Regions from separate parts of the Bacillus sp. JJ1609 genome, predicted to be linked through region 3. Evidence: riboswitches for the same ligand, from Rfam matches in the RefSeq annotation. Region 3 holds a riboswitch; each other region holds the start of a gene.
What was found. A riboswitch is a leader RNA that binds a small molecule or an ion and turns the genes downstream of it on or off. The one in region 3 is predicted to bind thiamine pyrophosphate.
Positions count from the first base shown of each region.

Region 1: it holds a riboswitch for thiamine pyrophosphate, as region 3 does, so the genes downstream of both, thiT (energy-coupled thiamine transporter ThiT) here and V7654_RS19850 (3-oxoacyl-ACP reductase) in region 3, are expected to answer to the same signal.
Region 2: it holds a riboswitch for thiamine pyrophosphate, as region 3 does, so the genes downstream of both, V7654_RS19070 (ABC transporter substrate-binding protein) here and V7654_RS19850 (3-oxoacyl-ACP reductase) in region 3, are expected to answer to the same signal.

Region 1 is NZ_JBALSS010000008.1:202,624-207,127, reverse strand. Features, by position in the region: gene V7654_RS09765 (dicarboxylate/amino acid:cation symporter) at 1-578, shown strand, start outside; gene V7654_RS09760 (histidine kinase N-terminal domain-containing protein) at 713-1,843, opposite strand; TPP riboswitch at 2,399-2,505, shown strand; gene thiT (energy-coupled thiamine transporter ThiT) at 2,613-3,212, shown strand; gene V7654_RS09750 (FeoA family protein) at 3,528-3,752, shown strand; gene feoB (ferrous iron transport protein B) at 3,752-4,504, shown strand, end outside.
Region 2 is NZ_JBALSS010000027.1:5,930-10,433, forward strand. Features, by position in the region: gene V7654_RS19050 (hypothetical protein) at 1-137, opposite strand, end outside; gene V7654_RS19055 (NUDIX hydrolase) at 269-886, shown strand; gene V7654_RS19060 (DinB family protein) at 900-1,385, shown strand; tRNA gene V7654_RS19065 (tRNA-Val) at 1,544-1,616, shown strand; TPP riboswitch at 1,857-1,965, shown strand; gene V7654_RS19070 (ABC transporter substrate-binding protein) at 2,085-3,077, shown strand; gene V7654_RS19075 (thiamine-binding protein) at 3,092-3,382, shown strand; gene V7654_RS19080 (ABC transporter permease) at 3,382-4,143, shown strand; gene V7654_RS19085 (ABC transporter ATP-binding protein) at 4,143-4,504, shown strand, end outside.
Region 3 is NZ_JBALSS010000028.1:55,344-59,847, reverse strand. Features, by position in the region: gene liaG (LiaG family protein) at 1-311, opposite strand, end outside; gene pepT (peptidase T) at 508-1,740, opposite strand; TPP riboswitch at 1,900-2,008, shown strand; gene V7654_RS19850 (3-oxoacyl-ACP reductase) at 2,128-2,889, shown strand; gene thiM (hydroxyethylthiazole kinase) at 2,992-3,816, shown strand; gene thiD (bifunctional hydroxymethylpyrimidine kinase/phosphomethylpyrimidine kinase) at 3,809-4,504, shown strand, end outside.

The DNA of each region.
Region 1 (4,504 bases), on a different contig from region 3:
CTTATGGATCAAGTGTATATTTCCTTGCGCGTAAAAACCCTTTCTGGTTCTTCAAAGGTTTCTCTCCAGCAATGGGTGTAGCTTTCAGTACCTCAAGCAGTAATGCTACCTTGCCAGTTTCGATGGAAACGGCTCAAAAGAATCTTCGTGTTCCAGAATCAGTCAGCAGTTTCGTACAGCCGTTGGGTGCGACGATTAATATGGATGGCACGGCAATCATGCAGGGGGTTGCAACAATCTTTATTGCTCAGGTGTATGGAGTAGACCTAACACTTGCTGAACTTGGAACAGTTGTAATAACAGCGGTCCTTGCAAGCATTGGTACTGCGGGTGTCCCAGGAGTAGGGTTGATCATGCTTGCAATGGTTCTGCAGTCTGTCGGATTGCCTGTTGAGGGTATTGGGTTGATTCTCGGTATTGACCGTCTGCTTGATATGGCGCGTACAGCTGTCAACATTACAGGTGACGCAGCATGTGCAGTCATTGTGGCTGAATCAGAAAAGAAGCATGCAGTAAAGAGTGAAAAACTTAGAGTGAAAAGGATGAATGAAAAACGTTCATTAGAATATACAGAATAATACGATGACCTAAAAAGCCCGTTCCTTTTTTATAAAGGACGGGCTTTTATTGAGGTTGTGATCAAGGTTATTTTTGTTTGGAACCTCTTTAGCAGAAGTCACACTTCACTTTCATTTATGCTTTTATAAGATTATTAGCTTTCATTACCGGTGAGTGGCAGCAAAATAATAAATGATGTTTTTTCAGGTTCTGATGAACATGCAAGAATCCCTTTATGCTTTTCAATAATTTCCCTGCAGACGAAAAGACCCAAGCCGGTTCCAAGGGTTTTTGTTGTTACAAAAGGTTCGAATATCGTCTTCAGTAAATTGTCAGGAATTACAGGCCCGTTATTGGCAATCTCTAATTTTATATGAGTGTCATTCACAAAAAATCCCTTGATTTCAATCTTTGGATCCTCACGGTATTGGCTTAAAACATCAATGGCGTTAAAGATAATGTTGATGAGTACCTGTCTGATTTCATCCGCATAACCGAATAATTCCATGTCATCTGCGACATTCTTTACAATCCTGACATTTGTATCTAAGATGCTTGGATAAAGGAAATTTAATACTTCATCGATCATCTTGTTCAAGGAGAATAGATTTTTCTCTTTACCAATCAGTTCTTTTTTCGATAAAAGTAGAAATTGGGAAATGCGGAAATTCAATTGTTCTAATTCACTGGAGATAATATCCAGATACTTCATTTCGGGATGGTCTGATTTTAAAAGCTGGATAAATCCCTGAATCGAAGTTAATGGGTTTCGGAATTCATGAATAAAACTCGAGGTCATTTGTCCAAGCAAGGTCAATCTGTCCTTATGTGTTGAATCAATGAATTCGTTTTTTTCCTCGATGATTTTATTTTTTTGTTCATTATAATAGGATACTGCGTAATAAAGAAAAGTATCAAAACAGTAGTTGATTCTATTAATAGTGCCTTGAAGTTCCTCCCATTCCACATTCAGTTTGTGCAAATGCTTGTAAATGACAGAACGCCCGGAGTTCACGTTATATACAAAATCTCCAATATTGATATCAGAGCGTACTCGTTCCTCTCCTACGGTAAAGGCTATTTTTTGAAGATGTTCATCAAGCTCTTCATTCGTTTTTGTAAAGACCGCGATGATAATTGCGTACATATCTTCGGCATTCTTATTTATTTTTTGTTTATATGGATCGTCTTCAGATACGATTAAATTTTCATTCCATTCGGCAATCAGATTTTCTTTTTCACTAGTCAGGAAGCTAAGCAATCGGTTTTGTGTTATTGGCAGCATTTTTTTAAGTCCCCCAGTTTAACTTTTCCGTTTCTAAAACATTCGTTGAAAAATCGTAAATCCCTTTGTCGAATAATAAGAAGATGCGGAGAAACGCGTCGAACAGGCAAAAATGTGACAAAAGACCGAGTTTTTTATCATATGAAAGGAATTTTTGTCTATATAGATATTCGACATTACCGCGCTAATTTACCTGGTTTAACTGAATTTTACTAAGGCTCTGTTGTAGTTCAATGTTAATTATAAGCACCTGTTGATTGGAGCGGAGGGCACTCGACTCCTGCGGGATCAGCGGCCAAGGTGAGACCTAGGTTGAAATGATCCGTCAGAAGGACCATTTAACCCCGCAGGAGCAAAGCGACGAGGAGGCTCACCTGACGCCCCTAGAAGAATTTGTCCTTGAAAAAGCTGGCTCTTGAGCTTTTTCATACTTCTTCCGCGGAAAGCGAGTGCCAGGAGCGGAAATCAACAGACAAGTTTAACAGAGCCTTTAATAAAAAGATTTTACTTGTTATTAACAATGAGAAATAGTATATTCATAGGTGAGAAATTAAATATGACCACAAGGGGAGCTGCAAATTGCAGCTGAGAGTGAGCGCCCGAGTTCTTACCCTTTGAACCTGTTAGTTAATGCTAGCGTAGGAATGTGGATGCGATAGGAAAGCAATCATGGGAATCCTATATCGATCCCCTGATTGCTTTTTTTGTTTCTGAAGCAGAAAAGGCGTGTTGGAAACGGACCTCATTCTGAAAAGAAGGAGGAACAATGATGAAACAAAAACAAACTTTATTTTTAGTGGAAGTTGCAGTATTTTCCGCTCTGGCTTATTTGCTGGATTTATTTTCAGGATTTTTATTTTCAAGGATTTGGCCACAAGGCGGATCGGTATCAATTGCGATGGTACCTGTTTTCCTAATGGCATTCCGCTGGGGAGTTAAGGGTGGAGTTCTTACAGGCTTTTTATTTGGACTTTTACAATTTATTCTTGGAATGTCACAAATTTATCATCCGGTACAGGGAATACTTGATTATCTCGTTGCCTTTGCTTTGTTGGGATTGGCAGGAATATTCGCATCCCAAGTAAAAGCCAGCATGCAAGAGGGGAACAAGAAAAAATGGATGGCTCTTGTCATAGCAGGTACCTTTATTGGCAGTGCGCTTCGTTTTATTTCACATTTTCTTTCCGGATGGATTTTCTTCGGAAGCTATGCACCTGAAGGACAGTCAGCATGGCTATATTCCTTTATTTATAATGGCACTTATATGCTCCCAAGCATGATTTTAAGTGCGATTGTCGTCATTCTTGTTATTAGCGCAGCACCGTCAAGAATGGTTCAATTTGCAAATGTAAGTAAAAAAACAATGTAAAAAGTGAGGAGAGCTGAAAAGCTCTTCTTTTTGTATTTATTTATATACCAATTAGGGTATATAATCATTTTGGGACGAAATTTAACAGCTTTAAAAAATATTGTCAATCATGTGGAGATTTTATTAAAAACATCAATTAAATTTCTATTTGTGATTTATGTCACAGTTGTAATTCTTTCATATTGATTAAATAAAGATAATCATTCTCAATTAAATGTTATTTATTATTCCACTGGAACAAAATTAAATAATAAAGAGAATCATTCTCAATTATATTATTATTAAACTTTCAATCTACAAAAAAAGGTGATGGCGATGCTGGGAAAACTTAAGGCTGGAGAAAAGGGCCGGATCTTGAATATTGCTGGTGCTGACAAATTTGTCAGGAGAAGATTACTGGATTTAGGAATTGCGGAGGGTGCTGAAGTATGCGTGAAGTGCATCCTTCCCTTTGGCGGTCCAGTGATGGTCGAGTCCTGCGGCCAATGCATCGGAATCCGCAGGAAAGAAGCACATAGAATCGAAGTGGAGCGAGTATGATGAACATTGCGCTCATTGGGAATCCCAATACAGGCAAAACTTCACTATTTAATAATTTAACAGGTTCATATGAATATGTTGGCAATTGGAGCGGTGTAACCGTTGAGAAAAAAATAGGTATATTTAAAAATAGCAAAGATCAGCTGATTGATCTTCCAGGTGTCTACACACTTAATCCACTCTCGAAGGATGAAGGAGTCGTCACGAATTTTTTTCTGAACGAGCCGATTCAAAAATTGCTTAATATCCTTGATGCTTCTCAGTTAAGACGAAATCTCCACCTAACCCTCCAGCTTATGGAATATGGCGCTCCTGTCATTATTGGGTTGAATATGCTGGATGTCGCTAAAAACCGCGGCATAAAAATTGATATTGATAAACTTTCTGAAGCACTGGGTGTGACAGTAGCTCCAGTAGTGGCAAGGACTGGCAAAGGCTGCGATGAGCTCGCTGAAATGGTGACAGGTAAATTTGTCCGAAGCGGAAAGGCAAACCTCGTATACTATGGAAAAGCCATCGAGGATGGAATCCTTAAGATGGGTACCATGTTGGACGGACGGACAAATCTTCCCGTACGCTGGCTGGCACTTCAGCTGTTCGAAGGTAACCCGTATGTGAAAAGTTATCTGGAAAATGATCTGGCTTTGGAAGGGTTAGATACCCTTATCGAATCTGTTGCAGCCTCCCATGCAAGAATTTCAGGTGACAGGCAAGCACTTGACCAGGTCATTTATCGAAAACGAAGTGAAACA
Region 2 (4,504 bases), on a different contig from region 3:
AAACAAAACGCTTTGAAATAGCTTCCATGCAGTTCTTTCACAATGATTTTACGATGCGTAATTTCGTTGTTCGCCGCCAGGTATATCATTTCAACTGGCTGATTGTCACTAAGTGACTTTGTAAGCAGACGATTCATGTTTTCACCCCTTAGTATTTATATTTACATTATACCCGAACATTCGTTCTTTATTCAATAAAATAGGAACTAATGTTCGTTTTATTTTCAGGGAAAAATGGTATAATTTTTATAAAATGGAGGTATGGATTATGGAAACTGAATTGCTGAGAATATTTGATGAGCAAGGTAAGGAAATAGGCACTGCACCAAGGTCTATAGTACATATAGAAGGACATTGGCATGAGACCTTTCACTGCTGGTTTACTGAGAGGATAGCTGGAGAGGACATTATTTATTTCCAAATCCGTAGTTCTGTTAAAAAGGATTATCCAAATCTATTGGATATCACTGCTGCTGGCCATCTTTTAGCAAATGAAGATGCTTTTGATGGTTTAAGAGAGGTTAAGGAAGAGCTGGGAATAGACATTGAAATGGAAGAATTATTTTCCGTGGGTACAATCAAGGCTTCACTCGTTAGTTCAAATTTTATCGATAAAGAAATGTGCCATGTGTATGTGTATAACAAACATGTCCCTTACGAGAAATACAGCCTGCAAAAAGAGGAAGTCTCAGGAATAATAAGGACCAGTCTGGATCTTTTTGAAAAGCTCTGGTTTGGAGAAGTGATGGAATTGGAGGCAGAGGGTTTTACACTAAACCGCGATGGACAAAAGCAGCCTCTGGTATTGAAGGTAGTAAAAGATCAATTTGTCCCGCATGAGGATGAATATATTAATAGTGTAATCAAAGCAATAAGGGAGATTTAGAGGGGGATGCTGAATGAAAATGATGTTTCACTACAATTGGGCAGTCCGGGATGATTGGTATAAGTGGTGTGAAGGAGTTAATGAGGAAGAGCTGCACGCTTCCCGGACAGGAGGAGTGGGAGGTATATTACAGACCCTTTTTCATATTATTGACGTGGAATGGAGCTGGATTCGCTTGCTTCAGGGAAAAGATGATTTCCAGGAGAACTTTGAGCTTTATAATACCTTGGATAAGGTGAAGGGATTGGATGCCAAATTTAAAGCCGAGGTAAAAGAGTTCGTTCTTGCCTGGAATGATGAGATGGAAAACCGAATCTTACAGCTTCCACAGTCAGATGGCAGCAGCGTTACCTTCACCTGGGGTGAGATTATGAGACATACTCTTGCACATGAAATACACCACATCGGGCAAATTTCAGTATGGGCAAGGGAGATTGGGAAGCAGCCAGTGACAGCGAACTTCATCGGGCGCGGCCTTTTTAAGAATGAAAAAGTTTAGTTCGGTTTTTTATCGACTAAAATCAGCTGGAACCGTCATCGAGCTTTATGAGAAACGATAATCGTACTATATGTCTGATTTGGAAAATTATATTGACATTAGAATCATAACATTATATATTAATAAATGTCCTCGCTAATAAGGACAAACAGAATAACGATTCCTTAGCTCAGCTGGGAGAGCGCTACCTTGACAGGGTAGAGGTCGCTGGTTCGAACCCAGTAGGAATCATACTTTTATGAGAAGCGTGAATTCCTCGAAATGGGATTCACGCTTTTTTTTACATAGGAATTTTCATCTATTCTGAAATGTGGGAAGCAGATAATTGGCTATTCAATCCCTTCAAATTTTGGGTTGATTTTTAAAATACTATCTTGGTTGAGGAATTCTTGTGGAATTCTAAATAAGCTATTTTTATTTTCCTAGACGAATCAAAAAACTTTATATATAGTAGAATTGACAATTGGAGAATTGGAAATGTAGGGGAGCCGGTGGTGCCGGCTGAGAAAGTGTCCAAAGATGCTGACCCTTTTAACCTGATCTGGTTAGTACCAGCGTAGGGAACATCTTCTGATAGACGTTTTTTCGTTTATTATGGATTTTTTCATGCGCTTGGGATTCCCCGAGCGCATTTTTCTGTTTCATTAAAGCCTTCTTTTCCAACTTCATTGTCAAGTAAAAACGGGAAGAGGGAGAATCGTGAAGAAGCTATTAATTTTGTTTTCTGGGTTTTTATTAATCTGGAGTCTTGCCGGCTGTTCATCGAGTGAACCGACAGCCAAGGAAAAGGGCTCACTGAAAAAGGTATCCATTGTGCTTGACTGGACTCCAAATACGAATCATACAGGAATCTACGTAGCAAAGGAAAAAGGATACTTCAAAAAGCATGGATTGGATGTAGATATTCTTTTACCTGGTGAAGCGGGAGCTGACCAGCTGGTTGCATCAGGGAAGGCTGAGTTTGGTGTAAGTTATCAGGAGGGGATTACCCAGGCAAGGATACAGGGAATTCCTCTAGTATCGCTGGCAGCTGTTATTCAGCATAACACTTCAGGCTTTGCTTCTCCGAAAGCCAAAAACATAGTTTCACCAAAGGACTTTGCTGGCAAAACGTATGGAGGCTGGGGTTCACCCATTGAAAAAGAAGTGATCAACTCGATAATGAAACAGGAAAATGCTGATATAGAAAAAGTGAAAATTGTTAATATGGGCGATTCAGACTTTTTCACAGCGGTAAAAAGGGATATTGATTTTGCCTGGATTTATTATGGGTGGACAGGTGTAGAAGCAGAGCTAAGAAATGAACCAATCAATATGGTGTATTTAACAGATTACTCGAAGAAGCTTGATTATTATACACCGGTCATCAGCACAAATGAAAAGATGATTGAGAATGACCCGAAAACCATTAAGGCATTCATGGCAGCGCTCACTGAAGGATATCAATTCGCGATTGATCATCCATCTGAAAGTGCTGATATCCTGATCAAGGCCGTACCTGATCTGGACGAAGATCTGGTTAAGAAAAGCCAGGAATGGCTATCTCCAAAGTATCAAGATGATGCTGATCACTGGGGTGAACAAAAGCTGGAGGTTTGGAAGAATTACAGTGAATGGATGTTTGAAAATGGTCTTCTGGAAAAGGAATTGGATGCTGAAAAAGCCTATACAAATGAGTTTTTACCAGAATAGGGAGGAAATGAACAATGGCGAATGCACTTGTAAGTGTACAAATTATCCCAAAGGCTTCTTCAACAGAGGAAGTTATTCGTTTAGTAGATGAGGCAATTAGTATTATTGATCAACCTGGAGTGATATATGAAGTCCATCCTCTGGAAACGACAATGGAAGGTGAGCTTGAAACACTGTTGTCGGTGATTGCGGAGATGAATAAAAAAATGGTGGGATTAGGCTCACCTAATGTGATCTCACAGGTGAAAATCCTGTATCAGCCAACTGGAATTACAATGAATACACTGACGGAGAAGTACCGCTAATGAAATCAATCTGGAATAAGGGTTGGAGACCATTTTTGGTTCTCCTCCTTTTCTTCTTGTTTTGGGAAGGGATTACCCGATTTAACAGCATCCCTGAATGGCTATTACCCGCCCCCTCGGTCATAGTTGAAGAAGCCATGGCGAGTTATTCATTATTTTTACCCGATATCGCGGCAACATTGCAATTGTCAATCGCCGGGCTTTTGCTCGGGTCAGTGATTGGTTTCCTGATTGCGGTAATGCTGCACTTAGTTCCTTCGTTGCGGAACGCAATTTACCCCTTATTAATATTATCGCAGAATGTACCAATAATCGTATTGGCTCCATTATTAGTGATTTGGTTTGGATTTGGTTTTATGCCGAAATTGATTATCATTATTTTAGTTTGTTTTTTCCCAGTTACGGTTGCTTCGTTAGATGGGTTTAAGAATGTCCCTGCAGATCTTAAGCATTATATGAGAATGTCAGGTGCTTCTGCATTTCAAACCTTCACGAAGGTAGAGCTTCCAAATGCACTTCCGCCACTTTTTTCAGGTTTGAAAATCGCGGCTACTTACAGTGTAATGGGAGCCGTTATTTCTGAATGGCTCGGAGCGGAAAAAGGAATTGGTGTATTCATGACCTTATCGTCATCTGCGTTTCGAACAGATCGTGTGTTTATTGCGATTTTCATCATCATATTTTTTAGCATGCTGTTCTACAGTATCATCATGTTAATTGAAAAGATGATGATTAAATGGCTGCCTGAAGGAGAAAAGTGATGAAAGCAAAAATTAAGCTCGTAAACATTTCGAAAGCCTTTAAAGAAACAGGCCTAGTACTCGATCAGCTTTCCTTGCATGTGAATGAAGGGGAATTTGTTTCAATCATAGGTCCGTCTGGAAGCGGGAAAAGCACTATTTTTCAATGTATTGGCGGTCTGGTTGAGCCTGAAAAAGGAGAACTTTTTCTTGATGATCGAAAAATAAATGGAAAAACAGGGAACATTGCGTATATGCCCCAGCAGCCGGCACTTTTGCCCTGGAGGTCTATATTGGCAAATGTACTGCTTGGACAGGAGCTATTCCACAAGACGGATGAAGAGGAAGCGAAAAAATGGTTAGCGAAAGTAGGCTTATCAAA
Region 3 (4,504 bases):
GTGTTATCAAGTTCGAACCAATTAAACCAGAAGAAACCTTTGCGCTTAACTGAAACTTCAATGTCATCCCCACGCTTATTTACAGAAACAGTACCCTTGCCTTTTAGCTCTGCACGGACATCATCTCTTTCCTCAGGTACAATTGTCGTTGCGACACTGGAGATATCGATCGAGATGTTCTCGATGTCCTTTGAAACCTTAGCAGAATCCTCCGTCTTTGAAAGAGTATTCCCGTTCCCGTCAAACAAATAATTCATCGCGATATACGCACCCGTAATAATCAAAAAAATAACCAAAATCCGCTTTATCATTTTCGTTTCCCCTCTCAATCAATCTATATATCTAAGATAACGCAGATACCAAATCCCACCAATGCCCCACAGAATTAAATCCACCTAAGACCACAGACCGATTTAACACATTAAAGCACTGGGGGTCAGACCCCCAGTGCGGTTATGCGTTAAAGTGCCGGGGGTCTGACCCCCGGCGCGGTGGTGTGTTAAAGTGTTATGCTTTGGCTTCGAATAGTTTGGCTATTTCGACGATTGTTTCTACGGATTTCAGCATGTTGTCGACTGAGATGTATTCGAATCGGCCGTGGAAGTTTTCGCCTCCTGTGAAGATGTTTGGTGTAGGCAGCCCCATATAACTTAGCTGGGAGCCGTCTGTACCGCCGCGGATTGGCTTCACGATCGGCTTGATGCCGAGGTTTTCCATCGCTTCGTATGCAATGTCGACGATTTCCTTAACTGGCTCGATTTTATCCTTCATATTATAGTACTGATCATTCAATTCCAGGTGGACGCGGCCTTCACCGTACTTATCCTTCAGTTCGCTAGCGATATTCTCGAACAAATTCTTTCGAGCCTGAAAGCTGTCACTGTGGAAGTCGCGGATGATATATTGCAGTTTCGTTTCTTCAACATCGCCAGTAATGGAGCTTAAATGGAAGAAGCCTTCATATCCTTCCGTATGTTCTGGAGCTTCTTCTGCCGGCAGCATGCTGTGGAATTCCATCGCGAGTTTCGCGGAGTTGACCATTTTTCCTTTTGCTGTACCCGGGTGTACATTCTTCCCTTTAAACGTTAGCTTCGCACCTGCTGCATTAAAACTTTCATACTCCAGTTCGCCAAGCGGGCCGCCATCGATCGTATAAGCGAATTTAGCATTAAACGCTGCTACATCAAATTTATGAGGTCCTCTGCCGATTTCTTCATCAGGTGTAAAAGCAACCCTGATCTTGCCATGCTTAATTTCTGGATGCTTAATCAAATAAGCCATCGCAGTCATGATTTCAGCAATGCCAGCTTTATTGTCGGCTCCAAGAAGGGTAGTGCCATCCGTAGTGATCAATGTGTGCCCTTTATATTGCGGAAGCTCTGGGAAATCCTCAGGTGATAGAACTATATCCTGCTCTTTATTCAGGACAATTGCATCGCCGTTAAAATTTTCGATGACCTGTGGATTGACGTTCTTTCCAGTAAAATCAGTCGCTGTATCAACGTGAGCAAGAAAGCCGATCGTCGGTACATCTTTATCTGTAGTGGCAGGAAGCGTGGCCATCACATAACCGTTCTCGTCAATCGTGACGTCCTCCATGCCGATCGTTTTCAATTCTTCCACAAGCATATTGGCAAGCGTTAACTGGCCTTCAGTCGAAGGGCAGCTTTCACTGTTTTCATTTGATTGCGTATCTACTTTTACATAAGAAGTAAATCTTTCAATAATCTCGTTTTTCAATTCCCTTCATCTCCCATTCTTGAGTATATTTTCATATTATCATATATCTGATTGAACACAATTTGTATTGGGTTATAAAAATTGTTCTTAAAAATAATAAAATCAAATCCCTTTACATATATAAATGTTAAGGCTACTATGAAATTAATTAAATATTCGTTGTACTACTAGGGGAGCCCTGTGTTGGGCTGAGAGGAAAACATTAGTTTTTTGACCCTTTGGACCTGATCTGGGTAATACCAGCGTAGGAAAGTAGTGAGAGATGTTTTTTTCCCTTACATTGCTTTTAAGCCAGGTCCTATTATGGATCTGGCTTTTTTATGTTTTGGCTGTGTTAAATATCAACAGTCTAATTTAACAAAGCCTTATTTTAAGGAGGTTAAAAAAATGGAATTAAAAAATCAAGTAGTTCTAGTAACTGGCGGCAGCAGAGGATTGGGTGCAGAAACGGTTAAGGCTTTTGCAAGAGAAGGCGCGAGAGTCGTAATCAACTATTTTCAAAGCGAGGAAAAAGCAAGGCAGCTAGCCGAACAAATTGGGGATGCCGCACTAGCTGTCCAGGCGGATGTGAGGGATTCCGAACAGGTTCAAAACATGTTCTTGCAGGCAAAGGAGCACTTTGGAACACCGATTACCACCGTGGTAAATAACGCTCTAGTCAGCTTCAAGTTCGACCCTGTTACGAATAAGGATGCCTTTTCCGTCGGCTGGGAGGATTACCATGCTCAGCTTGAAGGTGCCATCAGAGGAGCGTTGAATACCATCCAGTCCGGACTTCCTGATATGAAAACATGCCAGTTTGGGAGAATCATAAACATTGGCACAAACCTATTCCAGAACCCTGTTGTCGCCTATCATGACTATACGACGAGCAAAGCGGCCTTACTTGGTTTTACCAGAAATATGGCGAATGATCTTGGCAAATATGGCATCACCGTCAATATGGTTTCGGGCGGTTTGCTAAAAACAACAGACGCAAGCTCCGCTACTTCTGAGGAGGTTTTCCAGTTGATCCAGTCATCGACCCCCCTTAGAAAAGTAACGGACCCAGCTGAAGCTGCAAATGCAGTTGTATTTTTTGCATCTCCATGGGGGCGAGCGGTTACGGGGCAAAACCTTGTAGTTGATGGCGGACTTGTCATGGACTAAGAGAATTGGAAATAGAAGAACAAGAAGTTAAAAGGAAGTCCCTAGTTTTAAATTACGTTGCACTTAGAGGTTAGTTCGCAGTAATCAAAAGGAGGAATTGTCATGGAAAAATCAGAGGTCGTTAGTTTGCTAAAAAAGGTACGCACCCAAAAACCGCTGATTCATAACATCACGAATGTCGTTGTCACCAATTTCACCGCCAATGGCTTGCTTGCGCTGGGGGCATCGCCAGTCATGGCTTATGCTGCTGAAGAAGTTGCCGAAATGGCCGCAATGGCAGGGAGTCTTGTGCTAAATATCGGAACCTTGAATTCGACAGTGGTTGAGTCGATGCTGATTGCCGGAAAAGCAGCAAATGAGCATGGAGTGCCTGTCATTCTTGATCCGGTCGGCGCAGGGGCCACGGCTTATCGTACTGAAACTGCTTTGAAGCTTATGGAAGAATTGGAGATTTCGATTATCAGAGGAAATGCAGCCGAGATCGCAAATGTGGCCGGTGAAAAATGGGATATTCACGGCGTGGACGCTGGCGAGGCAGTTGGGGATGTCATCGAGCTTGCTGTTTCTGCCGCGAAAAAATTGAATACAGTCGTTGCGCTAACTGGAAAAGATGACATCATCACCGACGGAAAGCTGACATTCATTGTCCATAACGGACATCCGATCCTTACAAAGGTAACCGGTACTGGCTGCCTGCTAACTTCAGTCATTGGCGCGATTGCGGCAGTCGAAAAAAACCCGCTCACTGCAGCAGCTGCAGCAATTGTCATCTATGGGGTAGCAGCAGAAAGAGCAGCAGAAAAATCTGCAGAAAAGGGAACTGGCAGCTTCCAAGTAGAGTTTCTAGATCAACTGTACAAAGTAAACGAAGATGACATCCTAAACTATAGTTCTTTTACCAAAAGGGGGACAAAAGAAAATGTTTAAAGCTCTGACAATCGCAGGATCTGATAGCGGCGGCGGGGCAGGCATACAGGCTGATCTGAAAACATTTCAGGAACTGAAGGTATTTGGCATGTCTGCGCTGACAGCAGTAACAGCCCAGAACACTCTTGGCGTCCAGGGCGTTTACCCGATGGAGCCAGAAGCTGTCGCAAAACAGATTCAATCAGTAGGGGAAGACATTGGCGTTGATGCATTGAAAACTGGGATGCTTTTCAATGCCGAAATTATTGAAGCTGTCTCTGGAAAAATAAAGCAATTCCGCTGGGATAAGGTCGTTGTCGATCCAGTGATGATTGCGAAGGGCGGAGCACCTCTTCTTCAGCAGGAAGCTGTATCGGCAATGAAAAAGTATCTGCTGCCTGTTTGCTTAGTGGTTACCCCTAATATTCCGGAGGCAGAAGTCCTGACAGGTATGTCGATTAAAATCATCGATGACAAAAAGGAAGCTGCCAGAAGGATTCATGCAAACGGAGCAAAATATGTGGTCATTAAAGGCGGTCATGATGATAATCCGAAAGAATCTGTTGACTTGCTTTTTGACGGCACAGAATTTGAAATATTTTCGAGACCAAGAATGAATACAAGAAACACTCACGGAACCGGCTGCACGTTTTCAGCAGCGATTGCCGCCCAGCTTGCGAAGGGAGCTGCTGTGTATGAAGCGGTATCT